Regions from separate parts of the Thalassospira sp. GO-4 genome, predicted to be linked through region 2. Evidence: predicted binding sites of a transcription regulator. Region 2 holds the regulator's gene; the other holds the start of a gene.
What was found. Region 2 encodes LexA, which represses DNA repair genes until DNA is damaged. Its sites were predicted from a motif close to ATGTTCTANTTTGGTTC; they were not measured.
Positions count from the first base shown of each region.

Region 1 (15,763 bases), 180 kb from region 2:
ACACCGGTGCGCCGGGATCGAAAACAATGTTTCTGCCAACACCGCCAATGCATCGCGATGGTATGTGCCGGGCTGGTTGGCCTGTTCGTCACTATCGAAGTCACCCGAAGACAGAACGTTATCAACCCGGCTTTCTTCACTGGCAAAGCGTTGCCGCGACAAACCCAGGGCAGTATAGGCGCGCGCGACAAAGCCAAGTCGCCGGGCAACAAGGGCACGCGCGATACCGTGATCAAGTGAAATAACGGCTGGTTTGCGCCGGCCTCGTTTAAGTCCGATCACGCAATGGGCTGGTCGGATCAGCTTTTTGGGAATTTCCGGGAAGCCGGCAAAATAATCGGCAACCAGTCCTTCGGGGTCATAGAAAATCTCGGGCTCGGCAGTTTTGTGGTTTTCAGGAGCGGTTTGCATGCCGCGCGTCCAACGGCTTTCAAACGGCTCGCCTTCGTCATAAAGGACGACTTCTGCACCATCTTCTGCCATCCGGGTTGCCAATGCCGCCCCGGCAAGGCCGCCGCCAACAACGTGAACTTTCCCAGACGTGAAGGATGCCATATGCCTGCGCCACTTTAATTGTTATACAAGGCCAGAATTAACTGGTTTGCACGTTATCGTGTCATTCGGTCTGACAAAATAACCTTAACAGCAGAACAGCTTACAAGCCATGGATGAAATTTCAAACGAACTGGACAGCCTGAACACCGAAGTCATCGACCAAATGAACAGTTGGGTCGATCTGCTTGGCGGCGGCGAAGTCGGACGGCTTGTTGGTGCGGTCTTGGTCCTGTTCGTATTCCTTGTGTTCAAGCGCGTTCTGGTGCGCGGCGTACTTGGCGTTTTGAGACGCATCGCGCATCAAACCGAACGCAGCATGATTGCAAATGTCCTTGATGCCTTTGCCTTGCCGCTTCAGGTGCTGGTGATGTTGCTGGGCACATATTTCGCCGTGGAGCTTCTGGACCTGCCGGTGGCGATTGATGCACCCCTGATCGAGGCAATCCATATCGCAGCAATGTTTTGCGTGTTCTGGGCCCTGTTTCGGGCTGTCGAACCGGTTGCGGTGTCACTTAACAGCCTGATCGGGCGGTTTGGTGCCGGTCTTGGTGACGACTTGCGGCAATTTTTTATCCGCGGGGTCAAAACGCTGATCGTTGTGATCGGCTTTGTTATCTTCCTTGAAGGGGGGGGAATTGATGTTTCGGCCTTTCTGGGCGGGCTTGGCCTTGCCGGGATGGCTGTGGCGCTGGCGGCCAAAGATTCGGTTGCCAACATCTTTGGCGGCCTGACGATCTTTGCAGACAATCTTTACAAGCGCGGTGACTGGATTGAAACGCCCCATTTCGAAGGAACGGTGGAGGAGGTGGGGCTCAGGGCGACCAAGGTCCGGACCTTTGCCAAGGCGCTTGTCACCATGCCGAATGCCCAGATTGTGGACTCACCCGTGATCAACTGGTCACGCATGACCCATCGTCGCATCAAGATGGTCATCGGACTGGAATACCGCACAACAGCCAAACAGATGGAACGGATTGTCGAAAAGCTGCGCGACTTTCTGAAAAATGACGACGACGTCGCACAGACGGATGTTGCGCAGATGGTTCATTTGTCCGATTTCGGTGCAAGCTCGATCAATATTGATCTGTATTACTTTACGAAGACCACCGACTGGGTTACATGGCGTGAAATTCGCAACCGCCACATCATCGCATTCAAGCGCATCGTTGAGGAAGAAGACGCTGCCTTTGCCTTCCCATCCCAATCGCTTTATGTCGAAAGCCTTCCTGATAACCTTGTCGACACCAAAAACGATCAGCGACCCGCACGTCAGATCGGATAAACAGAATGACTGATACGCCAAAATTATCACATTGCGCGGACTATACGCGCCGCCACGACCGCGACCGTTTTCTGTGTGCCCTGTTTGCGGCACCGGAAAAGCGCGAAGACCTATTCACCCTTTATGCCTTCAATCAGGAAGTTTCGAAAACCCGTGAAATGGTCAGTGAGATCATGCTGGGCCATATCCGCCTGCAATGGTGGCGCGATACGCTTTCGGAAATCGCCGAAGGCAAGGTCCGCAAGCATGAGGTCGTCGAACCGCTGGCAGATCTGGTGCAAACCGGGGCTTTGTCCATCGACGATCTGGAAACGGTTGTGGCCGCACGTGAATTCGATCTAGAGGATCGCCAACCGGCAGATCAGGCCGAACTTGACCGATATATTGATCAAACATCGGGTCAGATGGCGGTTCTTGCAGCACGTATACTGGGTGTTACGGATGAAGCGGGTCAACAGGCCGTGCGCCTTGCCGGCAACGCATATGGGTTGGTCGGGATCCTGCGCGCCATGGTGTTTCACGGGCGCGCCAAACGGCTTTATCTGCCCAAGGACCGGATGGAACACCACAATGTCGTACAAAGTGACATTTTCGAATTTCGTAAGAAGGATGAAGTTCGCAATCTGACCCGTGAACTGGCCGAACTCGCGCAAAGCCGCATCAAAGAAGCACGCAAACATCGCCGCGCTGTTCCAAAGGGCGCACATGCCGCAGTCCTGCCGATGGTGCTGGCCGATGGATATTTGCGCAAACTTGCCAAGGCGAAATTCGATCCGTTCTCGGCCGAATTTGGTTTGGCGCGCCCGGCCAGTGTCCGTCTGATGGTGAATGGTCTGTTGAAACGATATTAGGTTTCATCGGATAGACTGGATATTGCAAAAATATCATCTACATTAACGATAAAGGATAAGACAGGTTTGTTCTGTCCGTGCTAGCGTGATTAACGCGTTGATTTCGCGGCGTAACGTTCAGTAGCCACCCAGAATGAGGGCTCATATGGCATATCCGCATTCCAGACCCGGACGTGACTGGCTGACCCGGCTGATGCTGGCCGGGGTGATTTGCCTGATGGGATTGTTGCCATCAATTGGCCAGGCCGCCAGCATTGATCCGTTTGTCGGGGTCTATCACGGGGTGACCATTGAACATGCCGAAGGTGAGCTGCAGGCACGTGATCTTGACGTTACAATCGCCAAGACAGAACGCGGTTTCAACGTTGATTGGGCGACTGTCATCCACAAGGCCGATGGCCGCGAAAAGAATGTATCACTAAGCATCGAGTTTTATTCGACCGAACGTCCCGACATTTATGGCAGTGCCATGCGTTCGGGATTGTTCGGGAAACGCATTCCCAATGACCCGTTAAAGGGCGAGCCGTTCTTTTGGGCCCGTATCGTTGACAAGACCTTGACCATTCATGCCCTTTATATCACGGACGAGGGCGGCTACGAGATGCAGGTCTATGAACGGAAACTCGACGAAGACGGCAATATGGATCTGATTTTCCGGCGGTTCCGCGATGGCGAGCAAATTCGCGATGTTACCGGAAAACTGACCCGTCAGAAAAAAAGCTACTAGTCGCGAATTGCACTGGTGCCAATGAAAAAGCCGTATCCAAAGATGCGGCTTTTGTCATATCAGGCGGCATTGATCGCACTTAGCCATTCATCAAACAACGGAATGGCGCGATCTGTATAAAGCTTTTTGCGGTCGCGGCCCTTGACCCGTTTGGTCAGCTCCAGATCAGGGAACAGACCAAAATTGACATTCATCGGCTGGAAGGTGCTTTCATCAGCGCCACCGGTAATGTGGTTCAAAAGGGCGCCCATCGCGGTCGCCAGCGGCGGGGTGGGGATGGCAACACCTGCTTTTTCCGCAGCCGTGAACCGACCAACCATCAAGCCGACCGCAGCACTTTCAACATAGCCTTCGCAACCGGTAATCTGACCGGCAAATCGCAGATCAGGACGGGCTTTAAGACGCAGTGTCGCATCAAGCAAACGTGGCGAATTCAGGAACGTATTGCGATGAATGCCGCCCAGGCGGGCAAACTCGGCATTTTCCAGCCCCGGAATGGTGCGGAAAACGTCGATCTGCGCACCGTATTTCAGTTTGGTCTGGAAACCGACCATATTGTAAAGCGTACCAAGGGCATTGTCCTGGCGAAGCTGAACAATCGCGCGTGGCTTTACAGTCGGGTTGTGCGGGTTGGTCAGTCCTACCGGCTTCATTGGCCCATGGCGCAAGGTTTCACGACCGCGTTCGGCCATGACTTCAATCGGAAGACAGCCGTCGAAATAGGGCGTGTCTTTTTCCCATTCCTTGAATTCGGTTTTCTCGCCTTCGATCAGGGCGTCGATAAAGCGGTTATATTCGTCCGCATCCATCGGGCAGTTGATGTAATCCTTGCCGTCGCCCTTGTCATATCGCGACTGGAACCAGGCCTTGTCGAAATCGATGCTTTCCTTATAGACAATCGGTGCAATCGCATCAAAGAAGGCCAGGCTTTCTTCGCCGGTAACCTTGCGGATGGCGTCGGCCAGCGCACCTGACGTCAAAGGACCTGTGGCAATGATGGTCTGTTCCCATTCCTCGGGGGGAAGACCATCAATCTCGCCGCGCTCCATTGTGATCAACGGATGGTTTTCTAGCGCATCGGTGACCGCCTGCGAAAAACCTTCGCGATCAACGGCAAGGGCACCGCCAGCGGGGACTTTGTGCTGATCGGCACACCGCATGATGATCGAACCCGCACGGCGCATTTCGTCATGGATCAGGCCGACGGCATTATATTCCTTGTCATCGGACCGGAACGAGTTTGAACAAACGAGTTCGGCGCATTTGTCGGTATGGTGCGCGTCTGTCGGGCGAACCGGGCGCATTTCATGCAGAACCACCGGCACACCGGCCTCGGCCAGTTGCCAGGCGGCTTCACTGCCCGCCAGACCGGCGCCAATGATATGAACAGGTTTCACCGTATTCACGTGTGCGAACTCCTCGCGAAGAATGTGTTTGAATGCGTGGCACACACATAGCGGTGCATGGGGGAAGATTTCAAGTGATTTGCGCCATAGTGCCCGTTGGCTTTGTGCATGCAGGCATGATTAATTCACAAAACCACATCTTCCCCGTCATAAATGCCAGACCCGTTCTGTCAAACATATGTGAAACTGGGGCCGACATGAGCTACCCGCATCACCCATATGGATACGAACCCACACATTGCCCGGTTATCGGTCTGGTGCCGCGGCGGCGCCCCGTCATCATTGATGGTAAGGACAGATGCGACGCGCAGGACAATGAAAAGCCCGATAACAGTGAACGCAGGGTCGGTTTTCCATTCGGCGGTTTTAATGACGGCAATTTCACTGCCACCGACATCGAAAGCATGATCGAATATGTGGTTGCAACACGTCAGGGATGGCGCGCATCCCTTGTTACACGGGCGTTTTTGCGTTGGTGGCGCAATGAAGACGAAACCCTTGATGATCCCGGCCGGGAGCGCAAGCAGTCAGACGCCATTTTGATGCTTCTTGCGCTTAACCAGGGCCGTGACGGGTTCGTTCATGGCTATTTGCATGACCTGCAAGACGAGGCCAAAGAACACCCGAAACCGTCATCACCGCAAACAACCATACGAAAGGCATTCAACAAAAGTCTGCGTATTGCCGCACTGGCACTTGCCCTGTCGCCGATCGTATTGATTTTTGCCGTGCTGCTGTTTGTTCAGATTGACACCATCATCAGTACCGGAAACGGCAAGCTTTTCGGGTTCAGCTATGATCTTTTGTTCTTTGTGGGCAGCTTTGGCGCGATCGGGGCTCTGACCAGCATGATGATGCGACTTGGCAAACAGACACCATGGGCCGAGATGGAGCCATCATCGGTCTTTTTCAATTTTCTGTTCCGTCCATGCATGGGATTTTGTTTCGCCCTGATTGTGCTTTTCGCGCTGCGGGCAGGGATGTTGCCCATTCCGCTTGACGATCTGCATAATCTTGACGATCTCGACCAGATCAGCAGTTCGTCACCGGCCGGACGGCAACTGTCAATCGTGCTGGTTTTTGCCTTTCTTTCCGGGTTTAGTGAACGACTAAGCACTGCACTTGTCCGGCGGGTCGAAAACCGGGTGGCAAGCAACAGTTAGGACAAGGATGCCTGCTCACACAGGCACGCAAAGAAAAAGAGGCACGAACATCATAGAAAATGTTCGCGCCTCTCTTTGTATCGTGGCGGCTTTTGTAACGGCGGCTGGTGAAAGCAGCCCTTTGGTTATTCAAGCCCCAAATGCCGTTTAAGATAGCGCCCGGTATAGCTTCGTTCATTGGCCATGATGGCTTCGGGCGTGCCGGTGCCGACCAGTTGGCCACCACCGTCGCCCCCTTCGGGGCCGATATCAATGATCCAGTCGGCAGTCTTGATGACATCAAGGTTATGTTCGATCACAACCACGGTGTTGCCCTGGTCAACAAGGGTATGAAGGACCTCAAGCAATTTGCGGATATCATGAAAATGAAGACCGGTGGTCGGTTCATCCAGAATATAGATTGTTCGCCCGGTCGCCCGTTTTGACAGTTCCTTGGCAAGCTTCACGCGCTGTGCTTCACCGCCCGAAAGGGTTGTGGCCTGTTGACCCAGATGGATATAGGAAAGACCAACCTGTTTAAGGGTTTCCATCTTGTCACGGATCGATGGAACGGCCTTGAAGAAGTCCGCGCCTTCTTCCACCGTCATGTCAAGAACATCAGATATCGATTTGCCTTTAAACGATATTTCCAATGTTTCGCGGTTGTATCTTTTGCCCTTGCACTGATCGCATGTGACATAAACATCGGGCAGGAAGTGCATTTCGATTTTGATGACACCGTCACCCTGACAGGCTTCGCAACGACCACCTTTGACGTTGAATGAAAAACGTCCGGGCTTGTAACCACGGGTCTTGGCTTCTGGCAGTTGGGCAAACCAGTCACGGATCGGGGTAAAGGCACCGGTATAGGTCACCGGGTTCGAACGCGGGGTTCGCCCGATCGGGCTTTGGTCGATATCAATGATCTTGTCGATCAGCTCGATCCCGGTAATTGCATCATGTGCCCCGGGATGATGGCGGGCACTATGCATCCGTTTTGCCAGCGCCTTATATAGCGTTTCGATCACAAGACTGGATTTCCCGCCACCTGACACACCGGTAACACAGATGAACTTGCCCAGCGGGAAGTCGACATCAATGCCCTGAAGGTTGTTGGCTTTGGCCCCCTTGATCGTGATGGACTTGCCGTTGCCTTTGCGACGTTCCTTTGGAACGGCAATCTGTTCAACACCAACCAGATACTTGCCGGTCAGGCTTTCGGGGTTTTGCTGGATTTCTTCCGGGGTGCCCTGGGCAACGATGCGTCCGCCATGAATGCCGGCACCCGGGCCCATATCAATCACATAATCCGCCGCACGAATGGCGTCTTCATCATGTTCAACGACCAGAACCGTATTCCCGAGATCACGCAACCGCTTAAGAGTATCGAGCAGGCGGTCATTGTCGCGCTGATGCAGACCAATGGACGGTTCATCCAGCACATACAGAACACCGGTCAAACCCGAGCCGATTTGCGACGCCAGACGGATACGTTGGCTTTCACCACCCGAAAGGGTGCCTGATGTGCGTGACATGGAAAGATAATCAAGCCCGACATCGCGCAGGAAGCGCAAGCGGTCATTAATTTCGCGCAGAATACGGCGCGCGATTTCGGTTTCCTTTTCGTTCAGCTTGCCTTCAAGGGCAATGAACCAGTCACCGGCTTTGGCAATTGAGAGATCCGTCACCTGCGAGATGTCGCAACCATCGACTTTAACAGCCAATGCTTCAGGCTTCAGACGCTTGCCCGCACAGGTTGGGCAATGTGACACCATCTGATATTTGGCCAGTTCATCGCGGGCCCACTGACTGTCTGTCTCGCGCCAGCGTCGCGCCATGTTCGGAATGACACCTTCGAACGGGCGCGAAACCTTGTAACTGCGCGATCCATCGTCATAGGTGACAGTGATTTCTTCGTCACCCGACCCATGCAGGATGATGTCCTGCGCCGTTTTGGGCAATTTTTCCCAGGCAACATTGGTTTTAAAACCGAAATGTTTTGCGACTGATTTCAGGGTCTGCAGGTAATATTTCGACGTGGTGCTGGCCCATGGTGCGACGGCCCCATCTTCAAGCGTCTTGCTTTCATCAGGAACAACCAGCATCGGATCAAACTCCATCTGGGTTCCCAAACCGTCACAGGCCGGACAGGCGCCAAACGGGTTGTTGAATGAAAACAGGCGCGGTTCGATTTCCTCGATCGTGAAGCCGGAAACCGGGCAGGCGAACTTCGCCGAGAATACGGTTGTTTCGCCGTTTTTTGCATCTTCGGTAAGAACAATGCCGTCAGTCAATTCAAGAGCGGTTTCAAAACTGTCGGCCAGGCGGGTTGCGATGCCGTCTTTCACGATCAACCGATCGACAACAACAGAAATGTCGTGCTTCAGCTTTTTGTTCAGTTCCGGCGCATCATCGATGTCATACATTTCGCCGTCAATTTTGACGCGCTGGAACCCGCGCGAGCGCAAATCACGCAGTTCTTTTTTGTATTCACCCTTACGACCACGGACGATCGGCGCCAAAAGATACAACCGTGTTCCTTCTTCCATTTCCATCACACGGTCGACCATCTGCGACACGGTCTGACTGACAATCGGAAGGCCGGTCGCTGGCGAATAGGGGATGCCGATACGCGCCCAAAGCAATCGCATATAGTCATAAATCTCGGTCACGGTCCCCACGGTCGAACGCGGGTTACGCGACGTGGTTTTTTGTTCGATGGAAATGGCCGGCGACAGACCATCGATATATTCGACATCCGGCTTTTGCATCAGTTCAAGGAACTGACGGGCATATGCAGACAGGCTTTCGACATAGCGACGCTGGCCTTCGGCATAGATCGTATCGAAGGCAAGCGAACTTTTACCCGATCCCGACAGGCCGGTAATGACCACCAGTGAATCGCGGGGCAATTCAACATCAATGTTCTGAAGATTGTGTTCTTTCGCACCGCGAACCGAAATTTTCGTCAGCATGTCGGGCCTTTTGTTCCTGAATTGTTCGGAAAGTGTATAGAGGACGCAAACACTATACGCAAGCGCACCCCTGACAGTTCCTGTCAGTATTTGTCAGGAGACTGACATTACACAATCACCGCACCCCAAAATGCATGAAAAAACCCGCCGAACAAGTCCGGCGGGTTTCATAAATCCTGTGACCCAACGGGTCAGACAAAGCAAAAGATGGCTTAGCCTTTGGTCACGGAACGACCGGTGGCACCAAGATCCTTGAAGGCTTCTTCGAGGCGCGCTGCCATCGACAGTTCAGCTTCGCGGATCCAGACACGCGGGTCGTAGTTTTTCTTGTAGGGTTTGTCCGTTTCCGGATCGACCTGGTATTTGAAAGCACGTGCATTTGCTTCAACATACTCACCGACCGGACGGGCATAGGCAAACTGGGTATCGGTGTCGATATTCATCTTGAAGACGCCATAGCCGACGGCTTCTTCGATTTTTTCTTTTTCCGAACCCGAACCGCCATGGAACACGAAGTCCAGCGGGCGGTCATCAAGACCATGCTTCTCGGCGACAAACTTCTGGCTTTCCAGAAGGATTTCCGGACGCAGTTTGACGTTGCCCGGCTTGTAGACGCCGTGGACGTTGCCAAATGCAGCTGCGACCGAGAAATGGCCAAGCGGCGAAAGGCGACGATAGGCTTCTTCGACTTCTTCCGGACGGGTGTAAAGACGCGGGTCGATCTCGTCACTTGAAGTATCAAGTTCGTGACCGATGCCGTCTTCTTCGCCACCGGTTACACCCAGTTCGATTTCCAGGCTCATTTCGATGGCGGACATGCGTTTGAGGAAGGTTTCGCAAGTCGACAGGTTGTCTTCAAGCGATTCTTCGGACAGATCAAGCATGTGGGAGCTGTAAAGCGCCTTGCCGGTTTCGGCATAGGCCTTTTCGCTCCATTTCAGCATTTCATCGACCCACGGAACGAACTTGCGGTTCGCGTGGTCGGTATGCATGACAACAGCAACACCATAATATTCAGCAAGAAGCTGCGCATGACGGGCAGCCGAAACTGCGCCCACGACACGGGCCGCATCGGCGTCCTTGATGCCCTTGCCAGCAAAGAACTGTGCGCCACCATTCGAAAGCTGAATGATGATGTCAGAACCGGCATTCGCAGCGGCTTCAAGGGCTGCGTTCATCGTGCTTGACGATGTAATATTCACAGCGGGAAGGGCGTAACCGTCCTGCTTGCAGGCAGCGACAAGGTCACGATAGGCAGCACCGGTAACAACACCGGGTTTAACGGAAGGCATGTGGGTACTCCTCCTGGGGGTCAGAGTAAAACAGGTGCCCCCGTGCGAACCGACTGATCCGCGGCAAGGGCAATCCGTAGAGAGCCCAATGCATCTTCCATATGCTGCGTCAGGTCAAGATTTTCTGTTATAGACTTTAGGAAAAATTGCTGTTCGCGCAGGCAAAGACCATCATGATCAGGTTCGTCATCGGTGCGGATAATCTCGTCTGTGCGGGTAAATTCACCGGCACTGTCTGTTTCCGCATGATGCAGGCGCAATGCATTTGTCTTGGTATGCGTGTCGATGTCCGCCGATCCAGCACCTTTTTCTTCGACATCGGTGATTGATACGCTGCCTTTCGGGCCAATAACATCTTTCACAAAGAAAGCGGTTTCGCTGATCATCGGGCCCCAGCCGGCTTCGTACCAGCCAACCGAGCCGTCATCAAAGCGAACTTGCAACTGCCCGTAATTATACATGTCGGGCGCGACATCCTCAGACAGGCGAACACCGATTGCATTGACCGACACCGGTTTGGCCCCGGTCATCAGACACATGATATCAAGATAATGAACACCGCAATCGACAATGGGCGATACGCTGTTCAGAAGACGTTTGTGGGTTTCCCAGAATGCGCCACTGCTTTGCTGGTTAAGGTTCATGCGCATCACAAGCGGCTTGCCAAGGGTCTTGGCAATTTCAACAAACTTTTCCCAGGATGGATGATGGCGCAGGATATAGCCAATCACGAGCTTGCGGTCATGTTTGCGTGCGCTTGCCACAACCTGTTCGGCATCTTCCACAGTGGCTGCAAGCGGCTTTTCAATAAAGACATGCGCACCAGCTTCAAAGGCTGCAATCGCAAAGTCCGCATGGGTCTCGGTATAGGTATTTATCGAAACTGCATCCGGGTTCGTTTCGGCAAGGGCAGTGTGAAAGTCGGTAAACTGAGGATAGTTTGCAAAACCGTCCGGCAATTTATCAGCAGGAATGGGCGACCGGGCACAGATGCCGACAATCTCGTACCCGTCAAGGGCGTGATAGGCCTTAGCATGGGACATGCCCATATTGCCAAGCCCAATGACAAGAATGCGAACCGGCTTCATTTTGTGCCTCCTGAAATACCTGATAAATTATTGATTGTGCCGGTTATTCGGCGCCATTGATCCAGCTTCTGGTCACGTTGTATTCGCCATCAAACAGGATCATGTCCGCCTGATAACCCGGGGCGATACGCCCCATTTTATGATCCAGTTTCAAGAACGCAGCCGGGTAAAGAGACCCCATGCGAAGGGCTTCGCCAAGCTCAATCCCGACCATTTCCACGCAATTTCGAACCGCACCAATCATATCAAGGTCGGAGCCCGCCAGTGTCCCATCCGCAAGGGCGCAACGGCCATCCGTGGCAATGATTTCTTCCCCGCCAAGATTGAATCGCTTGTCCGCAGCCCCGACAGTCGGCATGGCATCAGTGACCAGCATGATCTTGCCGGTTGCCTTTGCGTTTACAGCAATCTTCACCGCGGCCGGATGAACGTGATAACCGTCAACAATCAGGCCACACCATGTTGCATCATCGGCCATCGCAGCCCCGGCAACACCGGGTTCACGGTGGGTAAGGGGGCTCATGGCATTGAACAGATGCGTAAAGCCGCGCAAACCTTCGCTGATCGCCTTTTGAATGTCGTCATAGGTACCTGCCGTGTGCCCGGCACAGACAAGAATACCTTTGTCAGAAAGCTTTTTGATCGTCCCGCTGGTGGCCTTTTCCGGTGCCATTGTTACCAGTATCCGGCCATTTGGAAGACGGCTTAGAAGATCGATTGCGTCATCTTCCATCGGGCGGATGATGTTGGCTGAATGCACACCCTTGCGTTCTTTGTTCAGATACGGCCCTTCAAGATGAATACCGACGATGCCTGGGACGTTTGCGTTAATCGCGTCCTCAACCGCCGCAATGGCTGCTTCCATCTTGTCACGATAATCCGTGATCAGGGTCGGTAGCATCGCCGTGGTGCCAAATTTGCGATGGGCTGCCATGATGGCGCGAATACCAGCGACATCCGGGTGATCATTCAAAAGAACACCGCCACCACCATTGACCTGAACATCAATTAGTCCGGGGGCAAGAACCTGTCCCTTGCCATCGACAACATCAATCCCGTCGGGCAGGGCGTTATCCGGGCAAATGGCATCAATTTTGCCATCGCGTATAACAACCGCCATTCCGTCGAGAAATTCTGTCCCGTCGAAAATACGGGCATTGGCAATGGCAAAACTGGTCATTAGTGCGTCTCCGTCACTTTCGAAAGATGCGGCGGGGCATCCGGATTACAGCCGCGCGCCAGCGCAACACTTTCAGCAAGTGTATAGAAGGTCTGGATCATCGTAATCGGGGCAAGCAACGGATGGATATCCTCGACCACCGGAAGGTGTCCCTTTACGTCCGCATATCCGGTTTCGGCTGCAAACAGGTTGTCGGTCTTGGCACGCATTTCCGCCAGGAAGTCCTCGACACTGTCACGCGATGCGTCTTGCTGTGAAAAGACCAGCATCGGGAAGGTCGGCGTTACCAGCGCCATCGGGCCATGCTTCACTTCAGCCGCGCTGAAAGCTTCGGCATGCAAGCTACTGGTTTCTTTGAATTTAAGGGCGGCTTCCTGGGCGATTGCAAAGGCAGGTCCGCGGCCAATGACATAAAGCCCGTTTGATTTGGCGATGGTTTCCGAGGCCCCCAGCCAATCCTTTTCAAGAGCCGTACGCAGGGATTGCGGAAGATTGCCAAGACCCTTGTTGAATGCGTCGTCCTGTGTCCATGCACCGACGATCTGGGCAATCGCCGACAATGTGGCAATATAGGATTTGGTTGCCGCAACACTTGTTTCCGGACCAGCCATCAGGGGGATGACATGATCGACAGTTTCGGCAAGCGGGGAATCGACCACATTGACCAGTGCGACGGTTCGCGCACCTGCGTCACGGGCCGCCTCGGCATTTTTGACAAGGTCGGGACTCTTGCCTGATTGGGAAACTGCAATGAACAGTGCATCTTTTGAGGCGATCGACCGGTTATAGATCGATACGATCGAGGGTGCGGCCGATACCACCGGAATGCCCAACTGACTTTCTATAAGGTACTTGGCATAAAGGGTCGCGTGGTCCGAGCTACCCCGACCACAGGTCACAACAAATTTCGGCGGATTGGCGCGCAGGTCATCAGCAAGTTTGGCAATTGCGTCCTTGTTGCCAGCAAGCTGCGTTGCAACGACTTCCGGGGCCTCTGCCAATTCGCGGCCCATCTGTGTTTGCGGGCGCCAATTCGTTGTCATATGCCGTATTCCCTTGGTTTCCGGTGGATGCGTTGATCTGGTCAACGGGCATCCACCTGCATTTCAGCAATAAAGTCGTAACTGTCACCGCGGTAATAGGACCGGGTGAACTCAACCGGGGTTCCATTTGCCAGGAAGGACCGCCGCTCGATATAGAGCGCGGCACTGCCTTCCGGAACGCCCAGAATTTTGGCGGTTTCGCCATCGAAAAGTTCTGCTCGAAGCCGCTGAAGGGCGCGTTCAGGCTTTTTGTTGTATTTCGCCAGCGCGTCATAAAGCGATTTGTCGACTTCATCCGGGCTGGGCAGGAAGGCGCGCGGAATTACCGCATATTCAAGTGCCATCGGCTTGTCATTGGCAGTACGCAAACGACGCAGCCTTGTAACTTCGGTCCCCGGCGACAGATTAAGCGCCATGGCTTCTTCGGGTGAGGCATGACCAAGTGTTTTTTCGATCCAGACGGCCCCGGGATCCATGCCACGGGTGATCATGTCCTCGGTAAAGGATGTCAGGCGTGACAGGGCTTGCTCGACACGCGGCGCAACGAACGTGCCGGCACCGTGGCGTTGAACCAGAACACCTTCTTCGACAAGGGCGCGCATCGCATTGCGAACAGTTACGCGTGAAATGCCAAGTTCGGTTGCCAGATCGCGCTCGCTGGGCAGGGCATCTTCGACCTGCAAAATTCCATCATCAATCACAGCCTTCAACGCCGATTGCAGCCGACGGTACAAAGGACCATTTCCGTTATTTTCGATGTCGCGGGTTCTGAGATTGGCAATGACGTCCGACGTTGCGATCATGCGGCGGCTCTTTCATGTTGCTTGGCCATCAAGATAGCCCCATGCATGGCGTCAAATTTCGCGGGAACCAGCAATTCGGCAATTTCGGGTGGCATGTGCCGGGCCATCTGTTCTGCCAGTCCGCCCATCAGGGTCAGTCGCGGCGCACCGAAATCAACCAGCCGGCGCAAGATTGCCAGATTGGCGTCGACGGCGATCTGGATCAGGTCAATCGCCACACTGTCACCAGCCGCTTCGGCATCAAACACCATCGGGCAGAGTTTTCCATAGTCGGACGGCTTTGCTGTTTCCGCAAATATGACGATATTTTCGGGGTCATTATCAAACCGGGCCATGACCGCTACGGTCAGGTCCGTTTTCTTTGCCAGACCATCATGGGCAAGCAGGGCGGTTTCAATGGCATTGCGTCCAATTCTCGCACCGCTTCCAAGATCGGAAACCTCGAACCCCCAACCGGCAACAGACAACTGGCGATCCCCGATGATTGCCTGACCACATGTTCCGGTCCCGACAATCAGGATGGCGCCATTCTGGCCATCATGCGCACCCAGACATGCTGTGTAGGCATCAGTCGCAAAGCAGATGTCGGCGAACGGGTGATTATAGGACTGCACAAGTTGACGATCACGCGTTAGCGGAAGTCCCGCAAGCCCAAGGCCCGCATGCAGATCGCCAAGGTATTTTTCATCAAGTCCGGCATTGGAAAGGGCCATTTTCGCCGCTGCGATGATTTCGCCAAATACGTAATCGACTCCAAGTCGCGTATTCGCACCACCACGCACAGCTTCACCAAGGATCCGTCCGGATGCATCTGCAATCCGAACGCGGCACTGCGTTCCGCCGCCATCAACACCAAGATAAAGCTGTTCGTTTTTCATCTCAAAGCAACTGCCTTCTCATTCATGGGGCGAGCATAGCAGAGTGGTATCTTAAAAAGCAATACCAATATAACGCCACTAAAACTGTTACTGGTCTGAGTTTGGAGTCCGTACATATACGCAGAAGCTTTTGTGCAAAATTGATATCCCTATACAATTCTTTGTTTTAACTAGAGATATCTCCCGATATCCGAGCTGTGGCGCAAATTATTCATCAAGCAGCTTGCGTTGCTGGTATCACAATGGTATTTAATTTGCAGAGGGAGACGGAAAAATGGCATCACGCACAGAAGATTTTGATTCGCGATTTGCCGGGTTGGATCAATGGTCCGACGCCGATTTCCTTATGGCCTTGTGGGAAGGCCAGATGCGCGCTGTGGCCTCGGTTGGTCCAATCCTGGGGGATTTGGCGACAGCCGCCAATGGGATAGCGCGCCGCCTGGGGGGCGGCGGGCGTCTCGTTTACGTCGGAGCCGGAACATCAGGCACTGTCGCCTGGCAAGATGCCAAAGAACTTGGCGGCACCTTTGGCTGGCCGGAA
Region 1 is NZ_CP097807.1:805,368-821,130, forward strand. Features, by position in the region: gene M9H61_RS03875 (NAD(P)-binding protein) at 1-555, opposite strand, end outside; gene M9H61_RS03880 (mechanosensitive ion channel family protein) at 665-1,837, shown strand; gene M9H61_RS03885 (phytoene/squalene synthase family protein) at 1,843-2,688, shown strand; gene M9H61_RS03890 (hypothetical protein) at 2,834-3,415, shown strand; gene trmFO (methylenetetrahydrofolate--tRNA-(uracil(54)-C(5))-methyltransferase (FADH(2)-oxidizing) TrmFO) at 3,475-4,821, opposite strand; gene M9H61_RS03900 (hypothetical protein) at 5,019-5,984, shown strand; gene uvrA (excinuclease ABC subunit UvrA) at 6,110-8,938, opposite strand; gene fbaA (class II fructose-bisphosphate aldolase) at 9,151-10,230, opposite strand; gene M9H61_RS03915 (Gfo/Idh/MocA family protein) at 10,251-11,318, opposite strand; gene nagA (N-acetylglucosamine-6-phosphate deacetylase) at 11,362-12,498, opposite strand; gene M9H61_RS03925 (SIS domain-containing protein) at 12,498-13,541, opposite strand; gene M9H61_RS03930 (GntR family transcriptional regulator) at 13,583-14,344, opposite strand; gene M9H61_RS03935 (BadF/BadG/BcrA/BcrD ATPase family protein) at 14,341-15,222, opposite strand; gene M9H61_RS03940 (N-acetylmuramic acid 6-phosphate etherase) at 15,497-15,763, shown strand, end outside.
Region 1: uvrA (excinuclease ABC subunit UvrA) is a predicted target of LexA. The motif match lies at 8,949-8,965, and genes of this name have one in related genera.

Region 2 (15,763 bases):
TTTACGTTAACTTCATAGCGATGACGGTGACGTTCCAGAACGGTTTCACTGCCATAGATGTCGCGTGCACGGGTGCCGTCAACCAGCTTGCATTCATAATTGCCCAGACGCATGGTGCCGCCAAGATCATCTTCGCCGGTACGACGTTCAACCGAACCGCCATCCTTTGCCCATTCGGTCATCAGACCAACAAGCGGGGTTTTGGTCGGGCCGAATTCGGACGAAGATGCATCTTTCAGACCGGCAAGATTACGGGCTGCTTCGAGAACAGCCATCTGCATGCCAAAGCAGATACCGAAATACGGCACCTTGTTTTCACGAGCATAACGTGCCGCGGCAATCTTGCCTTCTGCGCCACGTTCGCCAAAGCCGCCCGGAACCATGATCGCATCAAGCTTGGACAGGATTTCGTTGACGTTGCCTTCTTTTTCCAGCTCGTCAGACGCAATCCATTCCAGATTGACGCGGACCTTGTTGGCGATACCGCCATGGGTCAGTGCTTCGGTCAGAGATTTGTAGGCATCGGGAAGCTGGATGTATTTGCCAACGATACCGATGGTGACCTCACCTTCAGGGTTGCGGATGGTGTTGCAGATGTTTTCCCACGGTGCCAGATCCGGGTCCTGGGCCTGAAGACCGAAGTGATGCAGAACTTCGCTATCAAGGCCGTACTGGTGATAGCTGATCGGCACCTGATATATGTTATCGACATCATAGGCCGGAATGACTGCTGCTTCGCGGACGTTACAGAAACGCGCGATCTTGCGGCGTTCATTGATCGGAATTTCACGATCACAACGGCACAGCAGAATATCAGGCTGAATACCGACACTTTGCAGTTCCTTGACGGAATGCTGGGTCGGTTTGGTTTTCAGCTCGCCAGCGGTCGAGATATAGGGCACCAGGGTAAGATGCATGAACAGCGTGCGACCATCACCAAGATCGTTGCCCATCTGACGGATCGCTTCAAGGAATGGCAGACTTTCAATATCGCCAACCGTGCCGCCGATTTCGACAAGAACAAAGTCCTCGGTCGCGTCAGACTGAACGAATTCCTTGATCGCATCGGTGATGTGCGGAATGACCTGGACGGTCCCGCCAAGATAGTCACCGCGGCGTTCGCGGGCGATCACGTTCGAATAGATGCGCCCGGTGGTCACGTTGTCGGAACGGCGCGAAGAAACGCCGGTGAAACGTTCATAGTGACCAAGATCAAGGTCGGTCTCGGCACCGTCTTCGGTCACATAGCATTCGCCATGCTGGTACGGGCTCATGGTGCCCGGATCAACGTTGATATACGGATCAAGCTTGCGCAGACGAACTGTAAAACCGCGTGCCTGTAACGAAGCACCCAAAGCAGCGGAAGCCAGGCCCTTGCCCAGCGAAGAAACAACGCCACCGGTAATAAAGATATAACGAGTCATTTCTTTGCCTCATCTCAAAGCACAAAGCCTCGGTTCAATGCCGTTTAGTGCATCACGAACCGGGGAATACAACAATCAAAAATTGAGGCGGCAAGTTTGCCGCCTCGTGTCGTCGGTTAATTTGTTTAGCGGGTCGGAGCCGCGGGCCCGGTATCCTCGGCGGGTTCAGTAACCGCCGGGGCCGAAGCCGGTGCCTGTTCCAGAATGGAAGCTGGCTTGGTGTGGCTGTTGGACTGCAGTGCAAGAATGATGCTGGTGATCATGAATGCACCTGCCAGAATCGCAGTGGTACGGGTCAGCAGGTTCGCAGCGCCGCGTGAACTCATCACGCCGAAGCCACCGCCTCCGCCGCCGCTGTTACCGCCGATACCAAGCCCACCGCCCTCGCTGCGCTGCACGAGAATGACGGCAATCAAGCCAAGCGCAAGAAGAAGGTGGATTACCAGAATGACTGTTTGCATGGTCTCGAAACTCTTGTCCTAACTTCCGATCCGAACGCAATTTGGCCCGGATCGGGCATAAATTTGATGCGTATTTAACGCGTTTTATGGCTGTTGGCTAGGCGCAAGTTTCAATAATTTTCCAAAAATCTTCAAGCTTGAGGCTCGCCCCGCCGACAAGCGCGCCATCCACATCTTCAAGGGCAAGCAATTCCGCCGCATTGGACGGTTTGACCGAACCACCATAAAGAATCCGGAATTCGTTCCCATCGGCAAAGCGTTTGACAAGCTCGGCCCGTATCGCGGTGTGAACTTCGGCGACTTCGGCAACACTTGCGGTACGTCCGGTTCCGATTGCCCAGACCGGCTCATAGGCGATCACGGTATTCTTTGCGGTTGCCCCGTCCGGGACCGAAACAGCCACCTGCCCGTTTACAACAGACAGTGTCGCACCAAGATCGCGTTCCTGTTCGGTTTCACCGACACAGACCACAGCAATCAGATCGGCATCATGTGCCGCGATGGCCTTGCGGCGGATATCGGTTGAACTTTCACCATGATCAGCACGACGTTCCGAATGACCGACCAGAACATACCCAGCGCCGATATCGGCCAGCATGGGTGCAGCAATGTCACCGGTATGCGCACCCGATACGGCTGCGTGGCAATCCTGGCCACCAACGCCAACCGCACTGTCCTTGGTGACGCCAACCACATCAGACAGCAGTGTCGCAGGCGGACATACAAGAATATCGCAGCCCAGAGTTCCCTTTTCGGATGCCTTTGCAGCAAGTCCGGATGCCAGCGCAAGACCATCCGCACGCAAACAGTTCATTTTCCAGTTTCCGGCGATCAGGGGACGGCGTTGGGTCATGGGAAGCTACCTCGTGCTGGTCGATTTCAGATAAATTCCTTTGATAACAATTCGATATCACATCAATAGCAATCGTTACGAATTGTTACAGGATCAATTTCGAAGCGGCTTTTAGCATGTCCACCGCACCGGGCCAAGTCCCGGAAAACACGCGTTCATGCATTTCGTTTGGAATTGCAATGATCTTCTATGCAATCGGCTGTTGCCGCTGTTACCTCTCGCCATTAAGATGCCCGGCAATTTCGTCGGGATTTGCGTCCCTGGGCGATCATAATTAAAAGCTGTCGATACATTATATCGACACCAAACCACGAATTGTTAGGCTTATCATATGCTTGCTGGCATTCGCACATTTTCGAAATCAATCTTTGCCAAAGTGATCTTTGGCGTGATTGCACTGAGCTTCGTTATCTGGGGCCTGAACGCATCGATGCTGAATCTTGGCACATCGCGTGAAGTTGCCGAAATCGGCAGCCAGAAGATCACCCCGGTCGAACTGGAACGCGCCTTCCAACGCAGCGTGCAGAATATGCGAAATGTATTCGGCCCGAATTTCAACCAGCAACAGGCTGTCCAGATGGGTCTTCTGAACAATACGGTTCAGTCGCTTGTCTCGCAGAAGGTGCTGCGTGAAGACGCCAAGGATATGGGGATCGGCATCAGCGACGATAAAGTCCGCGATACCATCTTTGCGTCGGACAACTTCAAGGACCCGACCACCGGCCAGTTCAGCCGCGACCGTTTCCTTCAGGCTCTTTACACTGCGGGCTACACCGAACAGGAATTCATCGAAGGTGTTCGTGGCGATCTGATGAGCCAGCAGGTTGTCGGCAGCCTTACCGGCACGGCGGCTGTTCCTGAAATGCTGGCAAAGCAGATTGTTGCCTATCGCAATGAACAGCGTCGCGGTTCGTTCTTTGCCCTGAATGGTGCAGAGTTCGATGATATCGCCGTTGCAGATGACGCCACCCTTCGCAAATTCCACGAAGACAATGCAGCGCAGTTCACGGCACCGGAAAGCCGTGACGTAACGCTTGCAACGCTGAGTGCTGCGGACCTGATTGCGACGGTCACTGTTAGCGAAGACGAAATCGCGGAGTCCTACAAGCAGCGCGAAGCAGAGTTCCAGACCCCGGAAAAGCGCGTTGTCGAGCAAATCCTGTTTGCGCCGGGTGATGAACAGTCCGCCCGCGAAGCTTACAAAAGCCTTCAGGGCGGTGCCGATTTCATGGAAACGGCCAAGGAAGCCGGCATGGATGAGTCGATGGTCAAGCTTGGCGAATTCACCGCCAACGACATTTTGCCTGACCTGAGTGCCGCGACCTTTGCCCTGCCCGAAGGCGGTTTCTCCGAACCTGTTGAAACGGCACTTGGCTGGCATATCCTGCGTGTGACGTCGGTAACGCCGGGCAGCATTCAGTCGCTTGACGAAGTCCGCGACGAGATTGTCGACGGGATCAAACAGTTCAAGGCCGAAGACGCGATCTATGATCTGGCGGCCAATTTTGACGAAGAACTGGGTGCTGGCACCCCGATCGAAGACGCTGCACGCGATGTCGGAGCAAAGACCTACAAGCTTAACGGTATTGTCCGCGGCGAAGGTCTTGCCGGCGAAAACATCGACGGGGCTGACGAGATCAATGAAAAGATCTTCGAGCTTGAAAACGGCGAGGAAAGCTTCCTTGAAGAAACCGCATCGGGCACCCGTTATGTTGTCCGGGTTGAAAATGTAACGCCGTCGGCATTGCGCCCGTTCGAAGATGTCCGCGAAGATGTCATTGCCGCCTGGAAGTCCGAAGAACGCCAGAAACTGATGGTTGCCAAGGCCGAAGAACTTGCCAACAGCGTCAACACATCTGGTGCTGACCTTTCAGCAGTTGCATCGGAAAATGGCGCATCGGTCAAGGAAAGCGGCCTGACCAAGCGGACCGGACAGGGCCTTGGCGCTGATGTCAATCCGGCGGTTGCAGCAGCCCTCTTCACGCTTGAAGACGGCAAGGCCAAGGCAATCCAGACCGGTGAAGACGTCCTGGTTGTGCGTCTTGACGAAATCAAGCAGGCCAATGTCGAAACCGCAGATGCCCAGCCGGTCAATGATGAACTCAAACAGGCGATCAATGAAGATATCCTGTCGCAGTATCTTGACTATCTGCGTGATGAAATCTCGGTCACGGTCAATAACAGCGTGATTAACGGGCTTTACGCCCCGTCCGCTGCAAACTGACAGCCACACAAAAGGGCGACCGGTTGATCCGGTCGCCCTTTTTCTTTTATGACATTTACGACCAAGACCAACATTTGGATAGACCATGGAAATCAAACCGGATTTCAACAGCTTCAAGCAAAATTACGATAACGGCGTCTCGCAGGTTCTCTGGACTGCGTTGACGGCAGATCTGGATACGCCGGTTTCGGCTTTCCTCAAGATCGCCGAAGGCATGCCCAATACCTATTTGCTTGAATCTGTTGAAGGCGGCGCTGTTCGCGGTCGGTATTCGTTTCTGGGCCTTAAACCCGACCTGATCTGGCGTTGTTTTGGCCACAAGGCCGAACTGAACCGCCGTGCAATGGCCGATGCCGACGCCTTCGTCGACGAAACCGAAGCCCCGCTTGAAAGCCTGAAGAAGCTGATTGCCGAAAGCCATATCGAACTGCCCGACAACCTGCCGCCAATGAGTGCCGGTCTGGTTGGCTATATGGGCTATGACACAGTGCGCCTGATGGAAAAGCTGCCAGACAGCAACAAAGATGAACTTGGCGTACCTGATGGCATTTTCATTCGCCCTACCGTCACGGCAAGCTTTGACACCATCGAAGATACTGTAACCGTCGTCACCCCGGTCCGCCCGGAAGACGGCATTGATGCCAATGCGGCTTATGATCTGGCCTGTGCGCGTCTGAATGACGTGGTGATGCAGTTCCAGCGCAATCTGTTCATCGATCGCCGTTCCAAATCCGTGCCCAATACCCTGCCCGATCCGAAAGTCAGCGTGGATGAAGCCGGGTTTTACGAAATGGTCGACAAGGCCAAGGAATATATCCGGGCTGGTGACATTTTCCAGGTGGTGCTGTCGCAACGCTATACGCTGCCCTATCAGTTACCGCCCTTTGCGTTTTATCGTGCACTGCGACGGATCAACCCGTCACCTTTCATGTTCTATCTTGATATTGGTGGTTTCCAGGTGGTCGGCGCCAGCCCGGAAATTCTGGTGCGGCTGCGCGACGGCGAAGTCACCATTCGCCCGATTGCCGGAACACGCCGGCGCGGCAAAACGCCAGAAGACGACAAGGTCATGGCCCAGGACCTTCTGGATGATCCGAAAGAACGATCCGAGCATCTGATGTTGCTTGATCTTGGTCGCAATGATGTCGGGCGCGTGTCAAAACCGGGCACCGTGCGCGTCACAGATCGCGAACAGATCGAATATTATTCCCACGTCATGCATATCGTTTCCAATGTCGTCGGTCAGATTGACGAAACGAAATATGACGCCATGGATGCGCTCAAGGCCGGGTTCCCGGCTGGAACCGTATCGGGTGCCCCAAAAGTTCGGGCCATGGAAATCATTGATGAACTGGAATCGGTACGGCGCGGTATTTATGCCGGGTGTATCGGCTATATCTCGGCCGACGGGTCAATGGATACCTGTATCGCGCTGCGCACCGCCGTCATCAAGGACGAGAAAATCCATATTCAGGCCGGTGCGGGAATTGTCGTCGACAGTAAACCGGAACTTGAACACAAGGAATGCCGCAACAAGGCCGGTGCATTGATGGCCGCGGCCCGCGAAGCATACCGGTTCGCATAATATCCAAGCTGATCAAATACCAAAGGACCGCAATCATTTGCGGCCCTTTTAATGTCTGAATTTTTCAGAATATTGAACTAACCGGTTACGCTTTGTGATGACCGGCGCAAGATATCCGTGACCGGTACAAGCACAAAGCCGCGTGCTTCGATTTCGGGTATCCATTTTTGAAGGGCACTGATCGTCAGGTCACGGGGATGACCAATGGCAATCGCATATCCCTGTTTGGCTGCTACACGTTCGGTACGCGCCAGCATTTCTGCGATTTTTTCCGCATCATCCGCATCATCGATGAAAACGTCGCGTGTGATGGCGGGAACGCCGAATTTGTTGGCGGTCGAATAGCCTACCGATGTGGCGCTTGTACGCGAATCAAGGAACATCAATCCGCGCGACTTCATGACTTCCATCACGATCTGCATCCGTTCCGGATCGGATGTGAATTTGCTGCCCATATGGTTGTTCACACCGACATAACCGTCAAACCGGTCAAGCATCCAGTTCATTTCACTGAGGATTTTTTGACGATCATAGGTCGCAAGCAGCGCATGTGGCCCCGGATCCACCGCAGCAGATGACGGCTCCATCGGCATGTGAAGCATGACCTCGTGCCCGGCAGTGCGTGCGGCATTGACTTGCGGCTGCAAATCGCGGGCATAGGGCAAATAGGAAATCGTGATCGGTCCGGGCAGTTTGACCGTGCGCGCGGTGCGCGGCTGATCCAGACCGGCATCATCAATCACGATTGCAATGACCGGTTTTTGCCCGGCATCGGGGGCAAGGGCCGCAAATTTGCGCCAGGGCACTGAATTGTCTGTCGGCGTAGCAGTTGTCAGCGCCGGGCTATCCGTACCGCTTTCACCAGGCAAGACCGATGTTTTGGAGTCTGGTTTCGGGTTTTCGACGAAATCCGAAAGGTTTTGTCCACCCTGCCCCTGATTTTTGCCCTGATTTGCCGTCTGGCGCCCGTTTTCATCAATCAGATAGCCTGTACGCCCCTGAATGCCCGGGGGCGGTGTGTCGGGAAGCTGATAATCCTTGCGCAGCATCGGCTTTGTTTCGGGTGCCGCAAGTGTGTAGTCCGGTGCACGCTGATCGGATGCACGGCCGAACTCGTCGGACGCGCGGTCAAGCTCAAGCATGCTGCCAACGGCAATAATGGCCGACAGCGTTCCCGCAACAAAGGCCCCCCCCAGCATCAGGCGGCCAATGCCACCCGATTTCTTTTTCGGTGCAGCTTTTTTGCGGTTGGATTTTTTGGGTGCCGCCTTTTTTCGTTTGGCGGTCGTTGCCCGGCGTGCCACGCGGTGGTCTCCAGTATCGTTTTCTGGGTCGCTCGTAGGCTCTGCGAAGATGACCTCGCAGTTCCTTCCCATATGGTGATTATAGACCGATCATGTCGGATATTGTCGGGATGTTTTAAATCGGTGCTGGTTAGCACCGGGTTAAGAGATCCTTTATGCGCGGGCGACAACAACCGGCTGTAGGAAAAAACCCTTACCCTGCTTCCGCTTGACGTAGCGGCAAGGGCGTTTATTCTCTGCCGACCTTCATGTGCACAGGCGCCTTTTCCGATGTATCTCCTCATCGATAATTACGACAGCTTCACATTCAATTTGTGGCATTATCTGCGCGAACTCGGCCCCGAGGTCGAAGTGCGCCGCAATGATGAGATTTCCGTTAAAGATGCTCTTGCTCTCAAGCCCGAAGGCATTGTGATTTCACCTGGCCCCTGTGATCCGGAACGTGCAGGTATCTGCCTTGATCTGATCAGGGAAGCAGCCGGAAAGGTCAAACTTCTGGGCGTGTGCCTTGGCCATCAATCCATCGGGCAGGCTTTTGGCGGCAAGGTTGTTCGCACCCCCGAATGCATGCATGGCAAAACCGATGCCATGACCCATTCAGGTGCCAGCGTCTTTGCCGGTCTTCCAAGCCCGTTTGAAGCAACGCGTTATCATTCTTTGGTGATTGAACGCGAAACTTTGCCTGACAGTCTTGAAATCACGGCCGAAAGCGCGGATGGTCTGATCATGGGCGTTCGGCACAAAACCCATCAGATACATGGCGTTCAGTTCCATCCCGAAAGCATCGCATCGGAACATGGCCACGCATTGTTAAAGAATTTTATCGACTTTACCGGCGCCTGAAACCGCACCGGACCGCAAACCGAGGAACCCCGAATGTCGACTGATAATGATCTGAAGCCAATTCTGGCCAAAGTCGCAGATGGTGAAAAGCTGACCGAAAGCATGGCCGAACAGGCCTTTAACGTGCTGATGTCGGGTCAGGCAACCCCGTCGCAGATGGGGGCTTTCCTGATGGGGTTGCGCATTCGGGGCGAAACCGTTGACGAAATTACCGGGGCAGCACGTGTCATGCGTGAAAAGGCCACCGGCATCATTGCCCCGGAAAATGCGGTTGATACCTGTGGCACAGGTGGTGATGGCAGCGGCACCTTCAATATTTCAACCGGTGCGGCGATTGTTGCCGCCGCCGCAGGTGCGACCGTTGCCAAACACGGCAACCGCGCGGCATCGTCGAAATCGGGTTCGGCTGATGTTTTGATGGCGCTTGGTGTCAATCTTGATGCCGATATGAAATTGCTGGAAAAGGCCCTTGGCGAGATTGGTCTGTGCTTCATGATGGCGACCCGTCACCATTCGGCGATGCGTCACGTGATGCCGACCCGCGTTGAAATGGGCACACGCACGATCTTTAACCTGCTGGGTCCGCTTGCCAACCCGGCAAAGACCAAACGCCAGGTTCTTGGCGTCTTTGCCAAGGAATGGGTCGAACCGGTTGCCCATGTGCTCAATCGCCTTGGATCGGTTCATGCATGGGTGGTTCATGGCCACAGCGGTCTTGATGAAATCTCGACCACGGGCCCGACCTTTGTCGCCGAAGTCAAAGACGGCAATGTTAGGACCTTTGAAATTTCCCCGGGCGATTTCGGGTTTGAGACAGCAACGCTTGATGACCTTAGGGGCGGCGATGCGGATGTGAATGCCAAGGCCATTCTTGACCTTCTGGCAGCGAAAAAAGATGCCTATCGCGATATCGTTCTGATGAATGCCGGGGCGGCACTTGTAGTGACCGGCGTTGCCAGCGATCTTGCCGATGGCATCAAAAAGGCATCCGAAGCAATTGATAGCGGCAAGGCCGCAGAAACGCTTCAGGGTCTTGTCACCATTACCAACGAAGGAAACGCAGCGTGAGCGACGTTCTTAAGAAAATCTGCGACGACAAACGCGAACACGTTGCCGCCTGCAAGACCCGCAAAAGCCTTGCCACGCTTGAAGCCGAAGCCAAAGCACAATCGGCACCGCGCGGCTTTATCAAGGCCCTTGAAACCAGTGTTGCCGATGGCCGTTATGGCCTGATTGCCGAAATCAAGAAAGCATCCCCGTCCAAGGGACTGATCCGCGCCGATTTCAATCCGCCGGAACTGGCAAAGGCCTATGAGGCTGGCGGGGCAAGCTGCCTTTCGGTTCTGACCGATATGCCCTATTTCCAGGGGGATGACAGCTATCTTGTGACGGCGCGCGCTGCTGTTGACCTTCCGGCATTGCGCAAGGATTTCATGGTTGATCCCTACCAGATCACCGAAGCACGCGCCTTGGGGGCTGATTGCATTCTTTTGATTATGGCAGCCCTTGAAGACGGACTGGCTGCCGAACTTGAAGATGCGGCACACAGCCTTGGCATGGATGTTCTGATCGAAGTTCACAACGCGCCGGAACTTGAACGTGCCCTGAAACTGAAATCGCGTCTGGTCGGGGTCAATAACCGTAACCTCAAGACCATGGAAATTTCGCTGACCACGACCGAAGAACTGGCTGGCATGGTCGATAGCGACCGTCTTCTGGTCGCCGAAAGCGGATTGTTCACGCCCGAAGACCTTTCACGCATGGCCAAGGTTGGTGCGCAATGCTTCCTGATTGGGGAAAGCCTGATGCGTCAGGACGACGTCACTGCGGCAACCCGCAACCTTCTTGGCCTTGCGGCGTAATAATCAGAGCTTGCTACGGCTGGCTATCCTATTAGTCAGCCGGGGCGTTAATGGGATCTATGTGCGTGAAGACCCAGTAACGCAGATTGAGCGGCAGCATCTCTTGTCCGCTCTGGTGAACCCGCGCCCCAAGCATGTCGTTACCTTCCAGTTCATCAAACCGTGAAAAGACAAAACAAAAATTCGGCGTGAAACAAAGCTTATCCCGATCATGATAGGCTTCTCCGGTAAAAGTTCCCCAAGTCGCTTCACCGGACCAAGAAATGGCACCTCGCCCTCGAATCAAGGTTTGACCGCCTGTATCTAGCGACGCCCGGAATTGCAAGGCGGTTGCCGGATTAACAAACGTGAATGATTTGCCGGTAAGAGTGGCTTCGACCTCTTGGCGACTTAGCTTTGCGTAACCAGGGGGCAAATATGACGGATCTTGGTATTCTCTTTCCAGAATAGTTGTTCCAACTTCACGAAGATGATCAACTTCATTTTCGGCAAGGAGCCTCTCTGGCATATGCTGGATACCGCAGGCCTGAAGAAGTACAAAAGTTCCGCTAAAAAGAAATTTAGTGTATCTATTCATATGAGTAGACATTTCATGCAACCAGTAAATTTGCGTGTATTTTTGAGTTATCATGCAATTATAAATAAAACAAGGAACCACCGTGGCAGACCAACTTTCCCATATTGATGCCGGTGGCAACGCCGTGATGGTGGATATTTCGGACAAGACCGATACCACCCGCGTTGCCATTGCCAAGGCGCGGGTATTGATGTCTGCGCAAACGGCAAAGCTGATTGCTGATCGTGGCCACAAAAAGGGTGATGTTCTTGGCATCGCGCAGCTTGCCGGGATCATGGGGGCCAAAAAGACACCCGACCTCATTCCGCTTTGCCATCCCCTGCCCCTGACATCGGTGACGGTTGATCTTGAACTGGCCGATGATGTTGACGGGGTTGATATCACCGCGACCTGCAAGACCACCGGCAAGACCGGTGTCGAGATGGAGGCGTTGACAGCGGCCTCTGTCGCAGCCTTGACCGTATTTGACATGTGCAAGGCCGTCGACAAGGCCATGCAGATTACCGATATCCGCGTCACCCGCAAGGAAGGCGGGAAATCGGGGACTTTCATCGCAGATTAGGGTGTTTGCGGGCGGGCGGCTACCATTCAAAACCCGCAATTATTGCCTGAATCACGGCCAATCCGTTGTTTTTGGCCCGATGCGCTTGACCCGACAAAAGAACTAAAGTAGAACATTTGTGTATCCTTTTTGTTCTTGCTACAGGTTCGGGAAATATCATGCTGACGCGCAAGCAATATGAGTTGCTGGTCTATATTGACAATTACCTTCGCGATCACGGTATCTCGCCCTCTTTCGATGAAATGAAAGAGGCCCTGAACCTTAAATCCAAATCGGGGATCCATCGTCTGATTACCGGGCTTGAGGAACGCGGTTTTATCCGCCGTCTTGCGCATCGCGCCCGTGCGCTGGAAGTCATCCGGCTTCCGGAAAACAGCGACGATGACACCCCCGAAACCCCGAACAACGTCACATCCATTGCCAGTGCGCGCAAAGCCCCCCATCGTCCGGCAACCGTGCCCACGGCCTTTGCCGAAACCGGCGAAGCCATTTCGCTTCCACTTTATGGTCGCATTGCTGCGGGTACCCCGATCGAGGCATTGCGTGATCAAAGCACCATGGTTCAGGTGCCCGCTGCCCTTTTGGGATCAGGCGATCACTATGCACTTGAAGTATCGGGTGATTCCATGGTCGAGGCCGGCATCCTTGATGGTGATACCGTCCTGATCCAGCGGTGCGAGCAGGCCCATGACGGCACGATTGTCGTTGCCCTTGTCGATGACAGCGAAGCGACCCTTAAGCGCCTTAAACGCGGGCGCGGTGAGGTTCTTCTGGAACCGGCGAATGCCCGGTATGAGACGCGCGCCCTGTCACCGGATCGCGTCCGTATTCAGGGTCGTCTGGTCGGGTTGCTGCGCCAGTATTAAGCCACCGACAACTACACACACAAAATCGCCCGCTGTGATCTTCGCACGGGCGATTTTGTGTATTCGGGATCAGTGCATCCGACCCGGTCCAGGTACGACCACTGATTACCGTTGCGATGGAGCAGCTTTGCCGCCAATCACGATCCACGGCCAGTGACCGGATATTGCCCGCACGGTTTCAAATGACGACCTTCCCTGATCAAGCTTCGCCGTATCAAGGGCCACACCGCCCTGCCACCACAAAACGTCATCATCAATCATCACCCGCGCCCCGTCCTGGCGACAGTTTCGGATTGGCAAATCGTTTTTTAGCGTAATCACAAGATCGGCATTGCGACAGGCATAGAACGGATTGGCCAGACTGGTTGCGACAATGGTCCTAGTCTCCTTATCACCAGTGCCAGTGACCACAAGACACGGATCGTTTTTACAATGCCTTATTCTTGCGGCTTCATCTTCCGGACGGATGCCAAAACGGCTCATCCACAGGGATTTTTGGAAATCACCAAGCCCGTCGGCCAAATGCAGGATTTCCTGTTCCCTGTCATAAACGGCCCAGCTTTCCTGATCACCCGATACAAGAACATCCGGTGTTTGGTGGGTCACCTGCGCAATGATGGCGATGATCAAAAGCGGCCCGGACACCACAAGGGCAATCTGATCGCGCCAGATCACGGCCCACGCAATTGCCAGCAACAAACAGGCGGTTGCCACATCACCGAGCCCGGCCACATACCACAAACCCCATTCCTGGGCGGCGACAAGGGATGCTGTTTTGATCAGAACAGTCAATCCGGGCGCCATCAGTGCAAGCACACCGCCCGCCAACCCGAATGGCATCAATGCCAGCGTCAGGACAATTAACGGCATCACCCAAAATGCCATTATCGGAATGGCAACCAGATTGGCAACAATGCCAAGCACCGATATCCGCCCGAAATGAAATCCGATAATCGGTGCTGTCACAACCGTCACAATGACACTGGTGATCAAAAGCCCCGCCATATAGACCACAAGACGTTCATGCCACGGACGTCCGCCATGGCGGTCAAGCCATCGACGCCCGGGCCCGTCATAAAAGGCAACAAGTGCCCCGACAGCAGCAAAGGAAAGCTGAAAACTGGCACCAAGCACCGCATCGGGCCTTAACACCAAAACAACCAGTGCGGCCACCCCCACCAACCGTAACGATATGGCACGGCGATCAAGCAACAGAGCAATCCATACGACCAGCAACATCACAAAGGCCCGCTGCGTCGGCACTGTTGCCCCCGACAGTCCGAGATAAATGAACCCCGCCCCGGCGGCCGCAAGTGCCGCCCATTTTTTGACCGGATAGCGCAATGCGATCCCCGGTATCGCAGCCAACCCAAGACGCACCAGAAAGAAAACGGTTCCGCACAGCAACCCCATATGCAATCCGGAAATCGCCAAAAGATGGGCCAGCCCGGATTTCCTCAGATCCTCGGCAATTTCAGCAGTGACATCGCCGCGTTCACCGATGATCAATGCTTTGGCAATCCCGGCCTCGGGCGCGGTTACATATCGATTGATCACGTCGGATGTTTTCTGACGCAGATGTTCAACAATCGATCCTATGCCATTGTTTTCATATGCATCCTTCTCGCTCAACACTTCAAACTGACGGCCGAATGCAAACCCGGTTGCGCCGATCTGGCTGAAATAAAGGTTGCGCGCGAAATCGGGATCACCGGGAACCGACGGCGGGCGCAGTGGAAACAACCGTGCCTTTACGCGCACCTCATCACCGATTGAAAGCGCGCTGTCACCGAGAAAACTAAGCCGGACATTCCAATCATCGGAAAGACCCTGAATATTTGTCGGATCAAGGGTAACGCGCATGCGACTGCCGCGGGGTTCAATACCGATGACAGTTCCGGTGATTTCGGTCGAATAAAGGGTTCTGGTCGGGATGTTTTCCGGTCCCAGTTCCGTATGCAGGGCACTGATCAGACAACCTGCTGTGATACTGGCCATCAGTTGCATCAAAAATGCCAGCCAGGCTTTGCTGCGAACCATCCAGAACGCGCAGACCGAAAGAATCACGGCAACTGAAATCTCTGCAACGGAAATGCGCGCAGGAAGCAAGAAATAAAGGGCACATCCCAACCCAAAGAAGATAACAGAGGACAGAAACCATTTATTTCTTTGGCTTGTAACAACAAATATGACTTGCGAGAAAAACCCCGCAAGCCTTTGTTTTTTAATACTTCTTGTAAAAGTATTACGACGAATGTCCAATAGCCCGCCTTAAGCTTAGTTTCTATCTAACATCGGCTGTGGTGCAACAGCGTGTCATTTGTGCTATAGCCTGCACGCCAAAAGTCCATACGACAAGCGACAACATCCAGATAGCGGATAGATTGAATGACGGTTGTTACCCGTTTTGCCCCGTCTCCGACCGGGTTTTTACACATCGGCGGCGCACGCACCGCCCTTTATAACTGGCTTTATGCCAAGCACACCGGCGGCAAATTCTTGCTGCGTATTGAAGATACCGATCGCGAACGTTCAACGCCCGAGGCCGTCGAAGCCATTTTTGACGGACTCAACTGGCTTGGCCTGACCGCAGACGATGAACCGACCTTCCAGTTCGCCCGTCGCGACCGCCATGCCGAAGTTGCACAACAATTGCTGGATGCCGGCAAGGCATATTATTGCTATTGCACGCCCGAAGAATTGACCGCGATGCGCGAAAAGGCCCGCGCCGAAGGCCGCCCGATGAAATATGACGGCACCTGGCGTGATCGCGATCCGTCAGAAGCCCCGGAAGGTGTAAAACCTGTCGTGCGTCTCAAGGCGCCACAGGATGGCGACGCCGTGATCAATGATCAGGTCCAGGGCGAAGTCCGCGTCGCCAATGAACAGCTTGACGATTATGTCATTCTGCGTGGCGACGGCACCCCGACCTATATGCTTTCGGTTGTTGTTGATGACCATGATATGGGCGTTACCAACGTCATTCGCGGTGACGATCACCTGACCAACGCGTTTCGCCAGAAGGCGCTTTATGACGCCATGGGCTGGGATGTTCCGACCTTTGCCCATATTCCGCTTATTCACGGGCCGGATGGTGCGAAACTGTCGAAACGTCACGGTGCGCTGGGTGTTGATTCCTATCGTGACGAGATGGGTTTCCTGCCGGAAGCCGTGAACAACTATCTCCTGCGTCTGGGCTGGG
Region 2 is NZ_CP097807.1:984,249-1,000,011, forward strand. Features, by position in the region: gene M9H61_RS04745 (CTP synthase) at 1-1,424, opposite strand, end outside; gene secG (preprotein translocase subunit SecG) at 1,550-1,885, opposite strand; gene tpiA (triose-phosphate isomerase) at 1,983-2,738, opposite strand; gene M9H61_RS04760 (peptidyl-prolyl cis-trans isomerase) at 3,070-4,962, shown strand; gene trpE (anthranilate synthase component I) at 5,048-6,547, shown strand; gene M9H61_RS04770 (divergent polysaccharide deacetylase family protein) at 6,625-7,851, opposite strand; gene M9H61_RS04775 (aminodeoxychorismate/anthranilate synthase component II) at 8,122-8,694, shown strand; gene trpD (anthranilate phosphoribosyltransferase) at 8,728-9,762, shown strand; gene trpC (indole-3-glycerol phosphate synthase TrpC) at 9,759-10,556, shown strand; gene M9H61_RS04790 (hypothetical protein) at 10,588-11,145, opposite strand; gene moaC (cyclic pyranopterin monophosphate synthase MoaC) at 11,216-11,695, shown strand; gene lexA (transcriptional repressor LexA) at 11,854-12,561, shown strand; gene M9H61_RS04805 (ComEC/Rec2 family competence protein) at 12,667-14,823, opposite strand; gene gltX (glutamate--tRNA ligase) at 14,950-15,763, shown strand, end outside.